Regions from separate parts of the Syntrophothermus sp. genome, predicted to be linked through region 2. Evidence: riboswitches for the same ligand, from Rfam matches in the RefSeq annotation. Region 2 holds a riboswitch; the other holds the start of a gene.
The links. A riboswitch is a leader RNA that binds a small molecule or an ion and turns the genes downstream of it on or off. The one in region 2 is predicted to bind S-adenosylmethionine.
Positions count from the first base shown of each region.

Region 1 (8,094 bases), on a different contig from region 2:
CTTTGGCTGCGGATGATTTCATTGTGGAACGCAGGAACACGGGTAAGAAGACCATAATTGCGGGTTATCCCTGGTTTACGGATTGGGGACGGGACGCGATGATCGCCCTGCCAGGGCTGACCTTGGTGACGGGGCGTTACCGAGATGCACGAGAGATAATTAAGGGCTTTGTGGACTGGGTTCAGGAAGGCTTAGTACCCAATTGCTTCTCCGATGATTCTGGATGTCCTCATTACAACACGGTTGATGCTTCTTTGTGGCTATTTTGGGCTGTGCACAAGTACCTTGAATATACGGGGGACTGGGATTTTGTGAACGAAGTGTACCCTTGTCTTTGTACTATAGTTGATGACTACTGCCGGGGAACAAGGTACGGCATCAAGGTAGATAAAGACGGGCTAGTCACCCAGGGAGAGGAAGGGATGGCCCTGACTTGGATGGATGCCCGAATTGCAGGGCAACCGGTAACCCCGCGAAGGGGGAAAGCCGTGGAGATAAACTCGTTGTGGCATTTTGCTGCACGGTTTTTGGCTTACTTGACATGTCGGTTTGGAAGGCCGAGATCGGGTAAAGAGTTTACAAAACTGGCTGACCTGGTCAGGAGCTCTTTCGTCAGGGAGTTCTGGTTTGAGCCAGGCGGTTATCTCTATGATGTCGTGGGAGAAGTTGACAAAGACGCCACGTTAAGGTGCAATCAGGTAATCGCGGTTAGCCTGCCAACCCGTCTGTTGAACTCGGAACAGGAAAAGAGTGTAATAAGAAAAGTATGGCGCGAGCTTTACACCCCTTTCGGTCTGAGGACTCTGTGTCCTCTCTCCGAGGGGTACAAAGGCACCTATGGTGGAAGCGAGCACGAGCGCGACCGTGCTTATCACCAGGGAACCGTTTGGGTGTGGCCGTGGGGACATTTCGTCACGGCGGTGAGCAGGATTTACGCTGACTACAGCGGGCGCCTGACGTTGATAAAGAAAATGGTAAAACCCCTTTTGATCCATCTTGAGGACGGATGCGTTGGTAACGTTTCTGAGATTTTTGACGGCGATTTTCCGCATTCTCCCAGGGGTTGCTTTGCCCAGGCCTGGTCAGTAGGAGAGGTGCTCCGGGTTTATGCGGAAGAGGTTATGGGGGTCAAAGGAAGGCATAAGATCGATATCCAGGACTAAAAGAAATTAAGAATTGCACCGCTTATAAAAAAAGAGTAGAATGGCATATGAAAGCTAGGACAGGACGCGGGCATCACGCGGAACTGCCCGCTGCCGATAAAGGAGGTGGATCTAACGGTGTTTGGCTTGATCGGGAATGTCGGGCCGTGGGAATTGATACTGATACTGACTATAGCTCTAATCATTTTTGGACCGGGGAAATTACCTGAGGCCGGTAAAGCCATCGGCCGGGCTATGAATGAGTTCAAGAAGGCATCTACAGGAATACAAAACGAAATACGAGAAGCGGTTTCCCTGGATGAAAAGGACAGCAAGGACAACAGCAGTGCAAGTTCTACGTAGACGGTGCTCTATGTCGTGGCCGTTGCGGCTCGGGATGGTAACCATGGTCCTAAAGAAGATTTTTCTTTAGTGTTAAGTTGAATAAGGCATCCAACTCTTATCGAGAGAGGTGGAGGGACGGGCCCTATGAAACCCGGCAACCGCCTTGGTTATCCGAGGTATGGTGCCAATTCCTGCAGGATGTGATTCCTGGGAGATAAGAGGAGGCAGACCAATCGCGAGTTCATATGCCTCTTCCTGGGAAGAGGCTTTTTTATGTTTTGGGTAAAAGGAGTGAAGCACTTGAACAAAGACCTGGCATCTTTGTTAAGAGAAAGGATAATCATTCTCGACGGGGCCATGGGCACCATGCTTCAAGAGAAAGGGCTGCGCCCAGGGGATTGCCCGGAGTTGTTTGGGCTGGAACACCCGGAAGTACTGGAAGAAATACATGGCCAATATATAGAAGCAGGTGCTGATATAATCCAGACTAATACATTCGGAGCTAACCGTTTCAAGCTGGCTGAATACGGCTTGCAAGACCGCGTGGTCGAAATAAACAAGGCTGCGGTCAAGGCTGCCAAGAAAGTGGCAGGCAGCGGGGCCTTGGTGGCTATCGATATCGGCCCTACCGGTCGTTTGTTGCAGCCAGCCGGGAATACTACATTTGACCAGCTTTACGAGGCTTTTCGCGAGCAGGTGGTAGCTGGGGCCGAAGCCGGGGCTGACCTGGTTTCGATTGAAACCATGACTGATATAGGTGAACTCCGGGCCGCCGTGATTGCGGCCCGTGAGAATACTGACCTGCCGATATTGGCCCATTTGACGTTCGAGCCCAACGGGCGGACCATGATGGGAACTTCTCCGGCCGGGGCTGCACTGGTGCTGGAAGCTTTGGGAGTAACGGCTATCGGCGCTAATTGCTCGGGGGGGCCCAAAGAATTGCTCCCGGTTATCGAAGAGATGGCTCGGGTTACCGGAATTTTTCTGTCAGTGGAGCCGAATGCTGGTCTTCCTAAGCTAGAAAACGGGCGCACTATTTTCCCGGAGACTCCAGAGAGTATGGCTGTTTATGCCCTGAGCTTGCGGGAAGCTGGAGCTAACTTGATCGGCGGGTGTTGCGGGACTACTCCTGCCCATATCAGGGCTATGGCTGAAATCTTGCGGGGCCTTCCCCCGGTAACCAGAAGGCCTAAACGGGTTCGTGCTCTGGCCTCGCGCAGCCGGTACGTAGTATTGTCTGAGGATAGTCCGCTTCATTTTATTGGGGAACGGATTAACCCTACTGCTCGCAAGAAACTGGGTCAGGACATTGCCCAGGGCAGCATGGCCATGGTGGCCGAAGAAGCCCGGAAGCAGGTGGAAGCCGGGGCGCCATTGATAGACGTAAATGTTGGGGTCCCAGGTATCGATGAACCGTCGGCTATGGAAAAGGCGGTAATTGCGGTGCAAAGCGCGGTGGACGTGCCGATATCAATAGATTCAGCCAATTCGGCGGCGGTAGAGGCTGCCTTAAAGGCCTTTGTGGGCCGTCCTCTAATCAATTCAACTACGGGCGAACAAAAGGTTTTGGAGCGTATATTGCCTTTGGCTAAAAAGTACGGGGCAGCGGTACTGGGATTATGTTTGGACGAGAAGGGGATCCCGTCAACAGCCGGGGAGAGGTTCGAGATAGCGGTTCGCATATTAGAGCAGGCCCGGTTATACGGTTTGCGCGAAGAGGATATTTATATCGATTGCCTGGTCAAGACCGCCGGGGCAGAACAAGCCCAGGTCATGGAAACCATCAAGTGCGTGCGGATGGTTCGTGAGAGACTAGGACTGGCTACGGTTTTGGGCATCAGTAATGTTTCCCATGGACTGCCGGCTAGAGAAATCCTTAACTCGACCTATTTGGCTATGGCGTTGGGTAGCGGTTTAGATCTCCCGATAATCAACCCGTTTGACCAGCGTATTCGGGAGGTCATTTTGGCGTCTGGGGTGCTCCTTAACCGGGATATTTCCGCCCGGAAGTTCGTAGGTGAGTTCAAAGATAGAACATCTTTGCCCTCAGAGGCTGTTCGACCTGGATCGTGGGTATGTGAGAAGTGCAACATTCCCTTGCTTGTAGCTGGCAAGCCTCCGGGAGGAGTTGACGATGCTAGCCGACTTCCTGTTGTAGCCGGGGAAGAAAAGGTTAAACAGGAAGAGGGTTCCAAGGGGGCCGATATAGCTGCTAGGATAGAGGAAGCGGTGGTTAAAGGGGAGGAACACCTAATAGTTGGACTGGTGAAAGAAGCTTTGGCAGCTGGAATCGCTGCTTTGGAGGTAGTCAACAAGTCTTTGATACCGGGAATAGAGAAAGTAGGTGAGCTTTACGAAAAGCAGGAGTACTTTTTACCTCAGCTAATGCTTTCGGCCGAAACAATGAAGAAAGGTTTTGCGACAGTCAGGCCATTTTTGACACAACAGGCCCAGCAACAATTCGGTACAATTATCATGGCAACCGTCGAGGGAGACATCCATGACATAGGTAAGAACATCGTGAGCCTGATGCTGGAGAATTACGGGTTCAAGGTGATAGACCTTGGCAAGAACGTTCCGGCCCAGCGCATCGTGGAGGAAGCAGTCAGGAGCCGGGCTGACATCGTTGGCCTGAGTGCCTTGATGACGACCACTATGCCTCGCATGGGAGAGGTTATCGAGAAATTGCGCGAGAAGGGACTCGGCTGCAGGGTCATGGTTGGCGGAGCGGTACTGACTCAGGAGTATGCTGAGCGGATTGGGGCTGATGCCTATGCCCGTGATGCGCGCGAAGCAGTTATAAAAGCCAGAAAACTTTGCAACCTGGACTAAAGGGGAGGATTGTATGGCGGTGAAAAAGACTTACGAAGAAATCAATGAGAAGATTCGCCGGGGAAAAGCGGTGGTAGTAACGGCGGAAGAGATGATCGGTATAGTTGAAGAGAAAGGATACACCAAGGCCGCGGAAGAAGTGGATGTAGTTACTACCGGGACGTTTGGTCCTATGTGTTCGTCGGGGGCTTTTCTTAACTTCGGTCATTCGAATCCCCGCATAAGGATGAAACGGGTTTGGCTTAACGGGGTAGAAGCATATTCTGGGATTGCTGCGGTTGACGCTTACATCGGTGCAACCCAGCTTCCAGAAAACGATCCGGAAAACAAAGTATACCCGGGCAAATTCGTGTACGGGGGAGGTCACGTCATCCATGACCTCGTGGCTAGGAAAATGATAAGACTAGAAGCCGTAAGTTATGGAACCGACTGTTATCCGCGCAAGAAAATTGAAACGATGATAACCCTAGATGATCTAAACGAAGCGTATCTGTATAATCCGAGAAACGCTTACCAGAATTACAACTGTGCGGTAAACTTAGGTAATCGCACTATTTATACTTATATGGGTATACTCAAGCCCAATCTGGGAAATGCAAGTTACTCTAGTGCCGGGCAATTAAGCCCCCTGTTGAACGATCCCTATTACCGAACCATAGGCATTGGAACCCGGATTTTCCTAGGGGGAGGGATAGGCTATGTGGCTTGGTACGGAACCCAACACCATCCCAATGTTCCCAGAGCTGAAAACGGCGTTCCTTTAGGAGGAGCAGGTACTTTGGCCGTGATCGGCGATCTTAAACAGATGAGCCCGGAGTGGCTGGTTGGAGCCAGTTTCATAGGGTACGGAGCCAGCATGTACGTAGGTCTAGGTATACCTATCCCCATTTTAGACGAAGAAATGGTTCGGTACACGGCAGTGAAGGATGAGGAGATTTTGTGTCCCGTGGTGGATTACAGCGAAGGTTACCCCTACTGCAAGCCCATTGATCTCGGCTATGTAAACTATAGGGATCTGAAGAGCGGGAAGGTTACCATTAGGGGTAAAGAGGTTCCAACCACTCCTATGTCCAGCTATCCCAGAGCGCGGAAGATCGCTGAAATACTCAAAGAATGGATAAAGAGCGGAAGGTTCGAACTGACACAACCTGTCGCACCGTTACCTTCGGCCGATGCCGACATCGTTTTTCATTCACTGCCTGAGCGCAATGTAAACGGGTACAATGGGTTAAGATAAAAGGGGGAAGAAAAGTGATAAAGAACAGGGTGGTTTGCTTTTTCTCCGCCTCTCAATCGGAACAACCGATCATTTATAGATTAGTCAAGGATTATGACCTCGTGATAAACATCTTAAAAGCGGATATCAATCCACAGAAAGAAGGATACCTAGTAGTCGAACTCGTCGGAACCAGAGAACAGTTTGAGCGAGGAGTTAATTATCTGAAGGACTTGGGGGTTAGGGTGGAGCCTCTAAGCCAAACCGTGGTTTGGCATGAAGAAATCTGCATCCAGTGTGGTGCTTGTGCTTCTTTCTGTCCAACCGGGGCTCTAGAGATTACCGACCGTGAAAAAATGGAGGTATCTTTCGACAACAGCCGCTGCGTGGTATGCGGTATGTGCTTAGATTGTTGCCCGACCCGGGCAGTGAAGCTGCACTTTGAAGTAGCATAGTCCTTTGGGTGACTGGTAGTTCAAAAATTGACACATCAGATATAATTAAAGCAACAAGGAAAGCAACAAGTCTAGGCAGGAGCGGGGGCAGTGGTACAAAACGATTACAGCCGGCGAAAGTACCGGATTTTTTACCAGGCCTCGGATCTCATTTACTTCCAAATAAAGCTGAAGGAGACCGATCTAGCGATAGGAGTAGATAGAGAAAGCTTTAATGATGGACTGGTAGAGCTCGCAGAAAGGACAGTTATTAAACTTCGAGGAGATCTGGAAAGCTATATTATCTTGTCACCAGAATTTAGGACGTCTTTTGCTCCGGTTCCGGCTTTGCCGGGAGCGCCTCCCGTAGCCATGAGCATGATAAGGGCTGCCGCTGTAGCTGGGGTTGGGCCTATGGCAGCCGTAGCAGGTGCTATTGCAGAAGCGGTAGGAAAAGAGCTGGAATCCAGGGTGCGGGAGGTTGTGGTCGAAAACGGTGGAGACATTTATTTGAGTGGCAAACACGACAGGATCATCGGGATTTTTGCCGGCGAGTCTCCTTTCAGCAACCGTATAGGTTTGAAGGTAGGGGGCGCAGAGATGCCGGTTGGTGTGTGTACCTCCTCCGCGACAGTGGGCCCATCGGTGAGCCTAGGGCGGGCTGACGCGGCGGTAATTAAAGCCAAAAGTGCGGCTTTAGCAGACGCGGTCGCTACCGGAGCCGGAAACCTAGTGCAGGGCGAGAGTGATTTGGTCAAGGCCCTGGAGTATGCTAAAGGGATTGACGGAGTACTGGGGGTAATTGTTATAAAGAAAGATAAGTTAGCTGCATGGGGAGAAATGGAGATAATTCCTCTGTCAAAGCAAGCTAACCGGAGATGAGGGAGAAGGAGGAGTTATTCTGGACAGTGAAATGGTGGTTGACCTACTGACGGAATGGCTTAAAACCAGAGTCCAAGAAGCAGGTGCCCAAGGGGTCGTATTCGGCCTTAGCGGGGGAATCGATTCGGCAGTAGTAGGAGCTCTATCCCGCCGTGCTTTCGGGGACGATGTACTCGGAATAATCATGCCTTGTCAAAGCAGTGTTCAGGACATGTTGGACGCGAAGCTGGTAGCGGACGAGTTGTCTATTCCCTGCATCATGGTGGAACTGGACGATGCTTACCAGTTACTTCTCGGGCAGTATGAGGCTTTTGTTAAGATAGGGAATGAAGAGAAGGCCCGTCAGGTTAAGGGTAACATTAAACCGCGTTTACGCATGATAACTCTCTATTATTTTGCCCAGGCTTTGGGATATTTGGTGGTAGGCACGAGTAACCGTGATGAGCTGGAAGTCGGGTACTTTACCAAGTATGGTGATGGGGGAGTAGACCTTATGCCCATCGGGGCTTTAGTTAAATCACAGGTGAGAGAACTGGCCAAGTTCTTGGGGGTTCCGGAATGTATCATTAATAAGGTTCCTTCGGCTGGCTTGTACGAGAATCAAACGGACGAAGCGGAGATGGGCATCCGCTATGAGGATTTGGACCGTTACCTTTTAACTGGTGAAGGTACGGATGAAATTGTACGGAAGATCAGGACCATGCAGAAGCTGTCCGAGCATAAGCGGAGATTGCCCCCGATTCCCGAACTGTAATCGGGGTTACAAACACAGTGCTAAGGGGAGGCTCTAGGGCATGTCAGGTCATTCTAAATGGGCGAACATTAAACACAAGAAGGCACGTTCGGATGAAAAAAAGGGAAAAGTGTTTACTAAGATAGCCAAGGAGATTATCATAGCTGCTCGAGACGGAGGAGGGGATCCTGATAATAACCCTCGTCTTAAAGCGTTGATTCAGAAAGCTAAGGGCGTTAACATGCCGAATGAAAACATACTCCGTGCCATCAAACGGGGAACAGGTGAAATAGAAGGCGGCAATATCGAAGAGGTGACTTATGAAGGATACGGACCGGGCGGAGTCGCTTTGATGCTGTCTATTGTGACTGACAACCGAAACCGGACAGCTGCCGACATCAGACACCTGTTTTCCAAACATGGGGGCAACCTGGGGGAAGCCGGGTGTGTTAGCTGGATGTTCAGGAAAAAAGGGCTTCTAACCTTGAATTCAGAGGACATAGGAATGGA
Region 1 covers NZ_JABUEX010000037.1:17,594-25,687, reverse strand. Annotated here, with positions in the region: gene HPY90_RS11105 (amylo-alpha-1,6-glucosidase) at 1-1,163, shown strand, start outside; gene HPY90_RS11100 (Sec-independent protein translocase subunit TatA/TatB) at 1,281-1,505, shown strand; SAM riboswitch class I at 1,600-1,708, shown strand; gene HPY90_RS11095 (homocysteine S-methyltransferase family protein) at 1,761-4,319, shown strand; gene HPY90_RS11090 (homocysteine biosynthesis protein) at 4,333-5,556, shown strand; gene HPY90_RS11085 (NIL domain-containing protein) at 5,571-5,990, shown strand; gene HPY90_RS11080 (UPF0280 family protein) at 6,081-6,851, shown strand; gene nadE (NAD(+) synthase) at 6,883-7,605, shown strand; gene HPY90_RS11070 (YebC/PmpR family DNA-binding transcriptional regulator) at 7,646-8,094, shown strand, end outside.
Region 1: linked by a shared signal. The riboswitch ahead of HPY90_RS11095 (homocysteine S-methyltransferase family protein) and the one ahead of HPY90_RS00595 (tRNA sulfurtransferase) in region 2 are both predicted to bind S-adenosylmethionine.

Region 2 (8,094 bases):
GGAAACGAATATATTTTCGGCTTCCAGGTAGTGCACGAGCACTTCGCCCCGTACGCCTGGGAAAGACAGGCTGACGATGTGAGGAGCCGCCTGATCGAGGGGCGGGCCGTTGATCCTGAATTTGACCCCGTTGGAATCGAGCCGCTCTATTAACCTGGTTTTGAGCCGCCGCATCTGCCCGGTATGTGACTCAAAATCAGCCGTGGCCATTTGGACAGCCAGGCCAAAACCCACGATTCCCGGCACGTTCTCGGTTCCGGACCTTATCCCTCTTTCCTGGCCTCCCCCGTATAACAACGATTCAAGGGGGGCCCCTCCTGCGACGTACAGGGCTCCCACCCCTTTCGGGCCGTGTATCTTGTGGGAACTTAAGCTTATCATATCAGCGCCGGTCTGTTTCGGAGCAATCAATACCTTTCCCACGGCCTGTACACAGTCGGTATGGAAAATCAGGCCGGGGTTCACCTGTTTGCAGGCCTCAACCAACTCACCCACCGGTTGAACGGTCCCAATCTCGTTATTTACTGTCATGATGCTGACCAGGATCGTATCCGGGGTTATTAAAGAAGCTAGTTTTTCTGGATAAACCCGTCCGGTGCTGTCTACAGGACAGAAGACGATTTCAAACCCCCGTTCACCAAGCTTTTTTAAAACCTCCAGTACAGAGGGATGTTCAATGGGGCTGCTTACTATCCTGTTGCCGCGTCTCCGGTTGGCCATAGCAGCGCCGAACAAAGCCAGGTTGTTGGCTTCGGTCCCGCCTGAGGTAAAGATTATTTCCTCGTCCCGCACCCCCAACCCCCGGCTTATCTGCTTCCGGGCCTCGGTCACCAGCATCTCGGCCTCCAGGCCTTTTCGGTGGAGAGAAGACGGGTTCCCGAATTGCCTCACCATGACTTCCCTGACCTTATCAGCAATTTCGGGGAGAACCGGAGTCGTAGCACTGTTGTCCAAATACACTTCCCTGATATCCGCAACCACTGGCACTTCACTCCTTGCCTTTTCGATCACCGCAAACCGGATACCTCAGCTTGTGCGGGATCTTCGCATCCAGGTAAAGCAGGCCAAACAACTTCTAATTACCGCATCGTGATTGTGGCAGTAGATGAGCCCTCTTGAAAGAATGCCCATAGCCCTGGCTAATAGGACGGCCCAAGGAATATATGCGCCCGTGCATGCACGCCTGGCACTGCTCCGCTTCTTCCCCAATGCAGACCTTGGCAGGATATAATTCATACAGAGCGCGATACTTCGCTGGGGTAACATTAGGCATTACAACATTCGCCCCCAGCTCCAGGGCCTTTTCTCGCCCATCAGTCGGCCTGAGAGTAGCCAGGGCGGTGGTAGCGGGAATATGAGCATCACGGGTTACGATTCGGGTGAGAGCTATAACCTTGAAGGTCATCTCCACAGTCCCATTCGCGTTTCCGGCCAGGGGAGTTTCTTCATGGCATATATAAGGTCCCACTCCTACCATATCCAGGTCCAGCTCTCTGAATTTCAGTATATCCATGGCCAGGTCCTCAAGGGTTTGGCCGGGCAGTCCGATCATAACTCCGGACCCTACCTGGTAGCCGATTTCCTTTAGCCAGACGAGAATCTGCATACGCTCATCGTAGTCGGAATCAGGGTGAAGCCTACTGTACAACTCGCGGTTGGAGGTTTCAAAACGTATTAGAAATCTATCCGCCCCTGCCTCGTGCAGCCGCTCGTATTCTTCCCGGGATCGCTCTCCGATACTCAGGGTAATAGCTACATCTGCCTCTTGCTTTATTCTCCTAATTATGTCTACCAATTTACCCACCGTGTAGTACATATCCTCTCCCGACTGTAATACCACCGTTTTGTACCCCAATCTCTCTGCCACAGCCACAGTGGCCAGTATTTCTTCAGCGGACATACGATAGCGTTGTAGCTTACGGTTCCCCCTGCGGATGCCGCAGTAGTTGCAGTTCTTCCTGCAGTAGTTGGAAAACTCAATCAGGCCACGCAGGTGAACTTCGTCACCCACATACTTTTGCCTGACCCTATCCGCCCGGTCGTAAAGCCGGGCCAGTTCCTGCTCGTCTTTCAGGGCCAACAGGCAGACAATATCCTCCTTGGATAATTCTTGTTCTTGATCAATCTTCTTAAATACGTAGTTCAACAAACCTATCCCTCCCTAAAGAACGGTTAAAAAGCCGGTCTTGCCGAAGACCGTACTCTACGGAAGCCAGGTGGCATCAATGTCCAGTGTCTCGACCGTCTCAATCGCCTCTCGCAGTAAGGGTTCCCAGTCGACTTTACTCTCGGCTTCAACTATGATGTCCAGTTTGGGTTTGGTGGCCGGGTGTTTGGGAACAAACATGGAACAGCAATCCTCGTAGGGCAATATAGAAATCCCGTAAGTCCTTATTTTCTTGGCGATTTCAACGATCTCGGTTTTGTCCAGCCCGGCCAGCGGCCTCAGCAGCAGCATCCGTATGGCACTGCCGATTACGCTCATACTTTCCAGGGTCTGGCTGGCCACCTGTCCCACGCTTTCCCCGGTAATCAGGCACTGAATCCGTTGACCGGCTGCAATTTCTTCGGCGATACGAAACATCATTCGCCTTAATATTGTCACCCGGTATTTTTCAGGGCATCGTGCCATAATCGTATTGTACACCTTTCCAGTTCCGTGACGAGGAGTCCGGCCCCATCTTTTGTACATGCCCCTCCCCTCTCCTTGATTTTTCGAAAATAAAAGCCCCTTCCGGCAAAGAGCCATTGGCAACCTCATCTTTCGGAATCATTCCGCACGAGTTAGCACCGTGCACAAATCGGTTGCAGGGCTTCACAGGGCCAGTGCCTCCGCGACTATGGATGAGTATCTGCATGAGACTAAACTCTATAAAAATCATAGGAATTATAGATATAGTAATTTAATTTTTTTTTACTGTCAACACTTCCTTATTTTTCTGGATTATTTTCTTAATATCGCAATATCGCACCAGTTCTTGACAAGATACTTTCCCTTTGGTAATTTTAACTTATATCATTGTTCCTATTATATTAGTAGGATTTATATCTGCCTTCTGGTTCCTTGTCATGAATTCTCTATATGAAAGGAGATTGCCATGAGCATTCGTCGCCGCTTACTTGTGGGATCAATTATAATTCTGGTTTTTGTGGTTCTGGTGGGAGCCGTAGGATTAAACTCTTTGAGCAACGTGAACCACGAGGTTGAATCTCTTAGTAAGTACCATTTACCCAGTATTCAGATAACCGATAATCTTAAATCTCACATCGCAAATTTCCGGGTAGCGGAGCTCCAGTACATATATTCGCCCGACGCCCCATGATCTCGGCAGCTATTGATTACGTTAAGGAACACTCCAATCAAATCGGGCAGATAACTGCCGTCATAACCGGGATTGCCGAACAGACCAATTTGTTAGCCCTCAATGCCGCTATTGAGGCGGCCCGGGCCGGGGAACACGGGAGGGGCTTTGCCGTAGTCTCAGAAGAAGTAAGAAAACTCGCAGATGAGTCAGGCAAGGCGGCCAAAGAGATTACTATGCTAGTCGACTCTATTAGCCGCGCCACTGACAACGCCATAATAGCCATGAACGCTGGCACATCAAAAGTTGATCAAGGGGTCGGACTTACTGATACGGCTTTTGATTCTTTCCGGCTAATCACATCGGAAATCGAACAGACCAGTAGCCAGATAGAAAACGTTTCCGCATCCATACAACAACTTACCAGCCTTAGTTTCAAAATCGCAGGGATAGTGGATAGTATTGGCAAGTCATCCGCCCAGACGGCAGCAATTGCCGAAGACGTGGCAACCGGTGCGAGGACTCATACGGGAATGGTGGCAGAACTTACTCATATCATTCTTAGCCTAAAGGATACCACTGCCCAACTGGAAGAATCGATACGGTTCTTCCACACGTAGTCTGAAACGCGGGTTTCTTTGCCTACTTTGGCGGCGAAAGAACATGGAAGGGATTGGGACAATGTACATTAATAAGCATCCTGTAACGCATGAAACTCGAAGGTACACATGTGACGTAGAAGAACAACTCAAGCGTAATCAAGATTTGCTAGCTACCATGAATTGTCTTATGCGCCTCTCTCTCGAAGAGACAAATCTAGAAGATATCCTTAGGGCCGCACTCGACCTCATCGTCTCCATACCGTGGCTTTCAGTGCAATCGAAGGGCAGCATTTTCATCGTCGAGGACGAACCCGGGGTTCTGGTGATGAAGGCTCAAAGCGGGCTTGCCGCTCCACTTTTGGAAACGTGTGCACGAGTTCCCTTTGGGAGGTGCCTCTGTGGACGTGCAGCACTGGAACGCAAGATACAGTTCGCTGCCCACCTGGACGAACGTCATGAAACCCGGTATGAAGGTATCGTTCCCCACGGTCACTATTGCGTTCCCATCCTATACGCCGACAGGATTCTGGGAGTGATAAACCTGTATGTGAGAGAAGGTCATGTCCGCCAAAACAACGAGGAAGAGTTCCTGGCAGCCATCGCCGATATGCTAGCTGGCATTATCATCCGCAAACGGGGTGAGGAAGCGCTGAAGCAGAGCATTGCAAAGATGCGCCGAACCTTGGACGGTGTAGTTAATGCTCTGGCAGTTACCGCAGAAAAGAGGGATCCGTATACGGCGGGACACCAGCAGCGGGTATCCCATCTGGCTTGTGCTATCGCCAAAGAAATGAAGCTCCCCGAGGACCAAATCGATGGAATAAGGGTGGCGGCAACCCTTCACGACATTGGTAAGATAGCTGTTCCTTCCGAGATTCTTACCAAACCGGGTCAACTTACCGAATTGGAATGGGGGCTGATCAGGTGTCACCCCCAAGCCGGGTATGAAATTCTAAAGAACATACCCTTTACGTGGCCTGTTGCCCGTATCGTTCTCCAGCACCACGAACGAATGAATGGCTCCGGGTATCCGTCCGGCCTCTCCGGCGAAGAAATCCTTTTGGAGGCAAGAATACTGGCGATTGCTGACGTGGTAGAAGCCATGGCCTCTCACCGGCCCTACAGGCCCGCTCTCGGAATAAAAGAAGCCCTCACTGAGATTTCACAGAATAGCGGCGTTCTTTATGATTCTGATGCTGTTAATGCCTGCTCACGCCTCTTTCAAAAGGACGACTTGACAACCCTGGCGCGATGTATGTCTTAATAAATCCCCCAAAGGAAGCTTCATGTAAGTTTCTTTAATTTAGGATGTATCACATTTTTTTATCTGTCCTTACTAGTTTTCTTGCCAGGGAAAGGGACAAAGGGAGTTATTGAAGATACCTCCACTTCCTCTCATATCTTTTGCATTGGTCCATGTCAGGGAATACTTGCCGGTGACTAGGAGTTGTTACCCACCCACGCAAATCTCCTCGCACCGCCTTTATCGCTGGCAATTACTGTTTTACCACTATCTTCACTTCCCGTTACTGGGGTTCGCAGTCAACAACATATTAGGGAGAACAGGGACTGCCGGTAGTTTTATAGGAGTGACAAAAAAATGCAGAGGCTATCTCTGCATTTTTTCGTTTCAATGGCAGTATTTCATTTGAGATTCTTTAAGGCTGCCCGGCTTCTTCCGGTATGACGCCACAACACCTGTCCAGTTCTTCATAAGGTACTTGGGAATTCCGGTTCACTGTGAATCCGGAAGAAGGGAGTAGGAATCCTGGCTGCCCCAACCTTGTGAGTAGCCTCCAGCCCCTCTTCTACGCTTTCAAACTGTGACCGGGGAATGGCAAAAACCTCTTCGTCATCGTTGGTCATGGCCCCCAGCCGCTGAGCCCCGAGCACCACCGGCCCCCCGCAGAATAGGCTCATACTGATGGCGTGAACGTACCTGTCGGCTGGTCGCATTCCCGTAGACCAATAGAGACGGGCTTCGTAATCCATCCACTCGTCGAAGTCCGTCCGGGTAAAGGGGGAAGCCGTGGGCACCCCGGTTGAGCCGCTGGATAGAGCAGTATACACTATCTCCGTCTCGGGTACGGCTACCAGGTCACCCAGGGGCGGCTGCCTTTCTTGGCTCTCCCGTATTATTTGCTTATTTAGAAATGGAAACCGTTCCAGGTCTTCCAGATATCGTACCTGGTGAGGACGAATCCCCTTTTCATCCATTATCCTTCGATAGTACACGGACCCATGGTAGGCCCGTAACACGGTCTCGGACAATCTGGCAAGCTGGTAAGCGCGAAGCCCGTCTTGGCTCATGGTCTCGATCTCCGCCTCCCAGTAGGTATTTCCCATAGCTCATTTCTCCTTTCCCAATTAAGACCAGGCTCTGTCATGGGTAGAGTTACCCGCCCGTACCAAGAACAAAGGCCGGGGAGAGCGTTCCCTGCGGGTCCAATCTCCCTGGCCTCCAGTTATCTAGTCAGCCGGGTGCCTAGAAACTATACATGACTAATCCCATGGGTTTTATCAAACCATTGACCGGGGATAACTGGACTTCACCCGGCGCACCCCGGGAATCCTGCGTAACACCCTTTCAATTCTGGTCTCGCAGTTACTACAGGTCATACCCCTGAGGTTCAGCACCTGCTTTATGACATGCTTCCGCATCAATTAATGCCCTCCCCACATAGGAACCTGCAAGCCCGGTTCCTTTTCAGGTCAACCTTACCCGCTTAAGCCTCAAGGCGTTACTGACCACCGAGACTGAACTTAAGGCCATGGCTCCTCCCGCTAACACCGGGCTCAGAAGTCCCGCCGCCGCTAGCGGAATCCCCACCGTGTTGTAGAAAAACGCCCAAAACAGGTTCTGCTTGATGTTTCGCATCGTGGCTTTACTGAGACGAATAGCTGTAACTATGGCCCGCAGGTCTCCTCGCATGAGCGTAATGTCGGCCGCTTCCATAGCTATATCAGTGCCCGTGCCTATAGCTATGCCCACATCGGCCGTGGCCAGAGCCGGGGCATCGTTAATCCCATCCCCCACCATGGCGACAATACGGCCTTTATCGCGCAGCCTTTGTACCTCCCGCGCTTTATCTTCCGGCAGCACTTCCGCCAGCACGTTATCAATCCCTACCTGCCCAGCTATAGCCGCTGCTGTCCGCCAGTTGTCCCCGGTGATCATCCAGACCTCCACGCCCAAGTCTTTCAGTTCCCGTATGGCTTCGGCCGAGTGTTCCTTCACCGTGTCCGCAACTGCAATGGCGGCGGCAACCACCTGGTCTACCGCCATGAGCACAGTGGTCTTTCCTTCTGCTTCCATTTCATCTACCATTGGCAGAAGGGGTTTCAGGTCTACGCCTTCCTCCTGCAGAAACCTGCGGGTACCGATTAGAATCTTCTTTCCCTCCAGGATAGCTCTCACCCCTTTGCCGGGAACAGCAGTAAACTCCGTGGGTTCTGTCACGGTCAACCCGGGCGCGCGTTCCAAGGCTCCCCGGGCAATGGCCTGGGCCACCGGGTGTTCCGATTGTTTCTCAACTTGCGCCGCCCAGTTTAACAATTGCTTTTCCTGGCCCGCATACTGTTCGGCGGTTATCACATCTGTAACCTGCAATTCGCCCGTAGTAATGGTACCCGTCTTATCCAACACCACCGTATTTATCCGGTGAGTCCTTTCCAGGTGCTCCCCTCCCCTGATGAGAATTCCATTTTCCGCCCCCCGACCGGTGCCCACCATGATAGAAGTGGGAGTGGCTAAACCCATGGCGCATGGACAGGCGATCACCAATACCGCTGTGGCGTTGAGCAACGCCCGGGAGAAATTGCCGACATCGATGCCCCAGTACCAGACGGCAAAAGTTGCGACCGCTATCACCACCACCACCGGGACAAAGTAGCCTGCCACCACATCAGCTAGCCTCTGAATAGGCGCCTTCGATCCCTGAGCCTCCTCGACCACTCTGATAATCTGGGCCAGTACGGTATCACGCCCTACCCGGGTGGCTTTCACCTTGAGCACCCCAAACTTGTTGACTGTTCCCCCGGATACCGAATCCCCGCTTTGCTTGTCTACGGGTATGCTTTCCCCGGTCAGCATCGATTCATCCACGGCGGAGTACCCCTCCACAACCTTTCCGTCCACCGGAATTCGCTCGCCGGGACGTACTATTACCGTGTCTCCCACCGCAACTTCG
Region 2 covers NZ_JABUEX010000001.1:109,886-117,979, reverse strand. Annotated here, with positions in the region: gene HPY90_RS00605 (cysteine desulfurase family protein) at 1-981, opposite strand, end outside; gene hydE ([FeFe] hydrogenase H-cluster radical SAM maturase HydE) at 1,076-2,146, opposite strand; gene HPY90_RS00595 (tRNA sulfurtransferase) at 2,204-2,692, opposite strand; SAM riboswitch class I at 2,755-2,851, opposite strand; gene HPY90_RS16060 (MCP four helix bundle domain-containing protein) at 3,099-3,323, shown strand; partial or broken gene HPY90_RS00590 (methyl-accepting chemotaxis protein) at 3,356-3,922, shown strand; gene HPY90_RS00585 (HD-GYP domain-containing protein) at 3,984-5,168, shown strand; gene HPY90_RS00580 (phenylacetate--CoA ligase family protein) at 5,615-6,250, opposite strand; gene HPY90_RS00575 (heavy-metal-associated domain-containing protein) at 6,425-6,565, opposite strand; gene HPY90_RS00570 (heavy metal translocating P-type ATPase) at 6,612-8,094, opposite strand, start outside.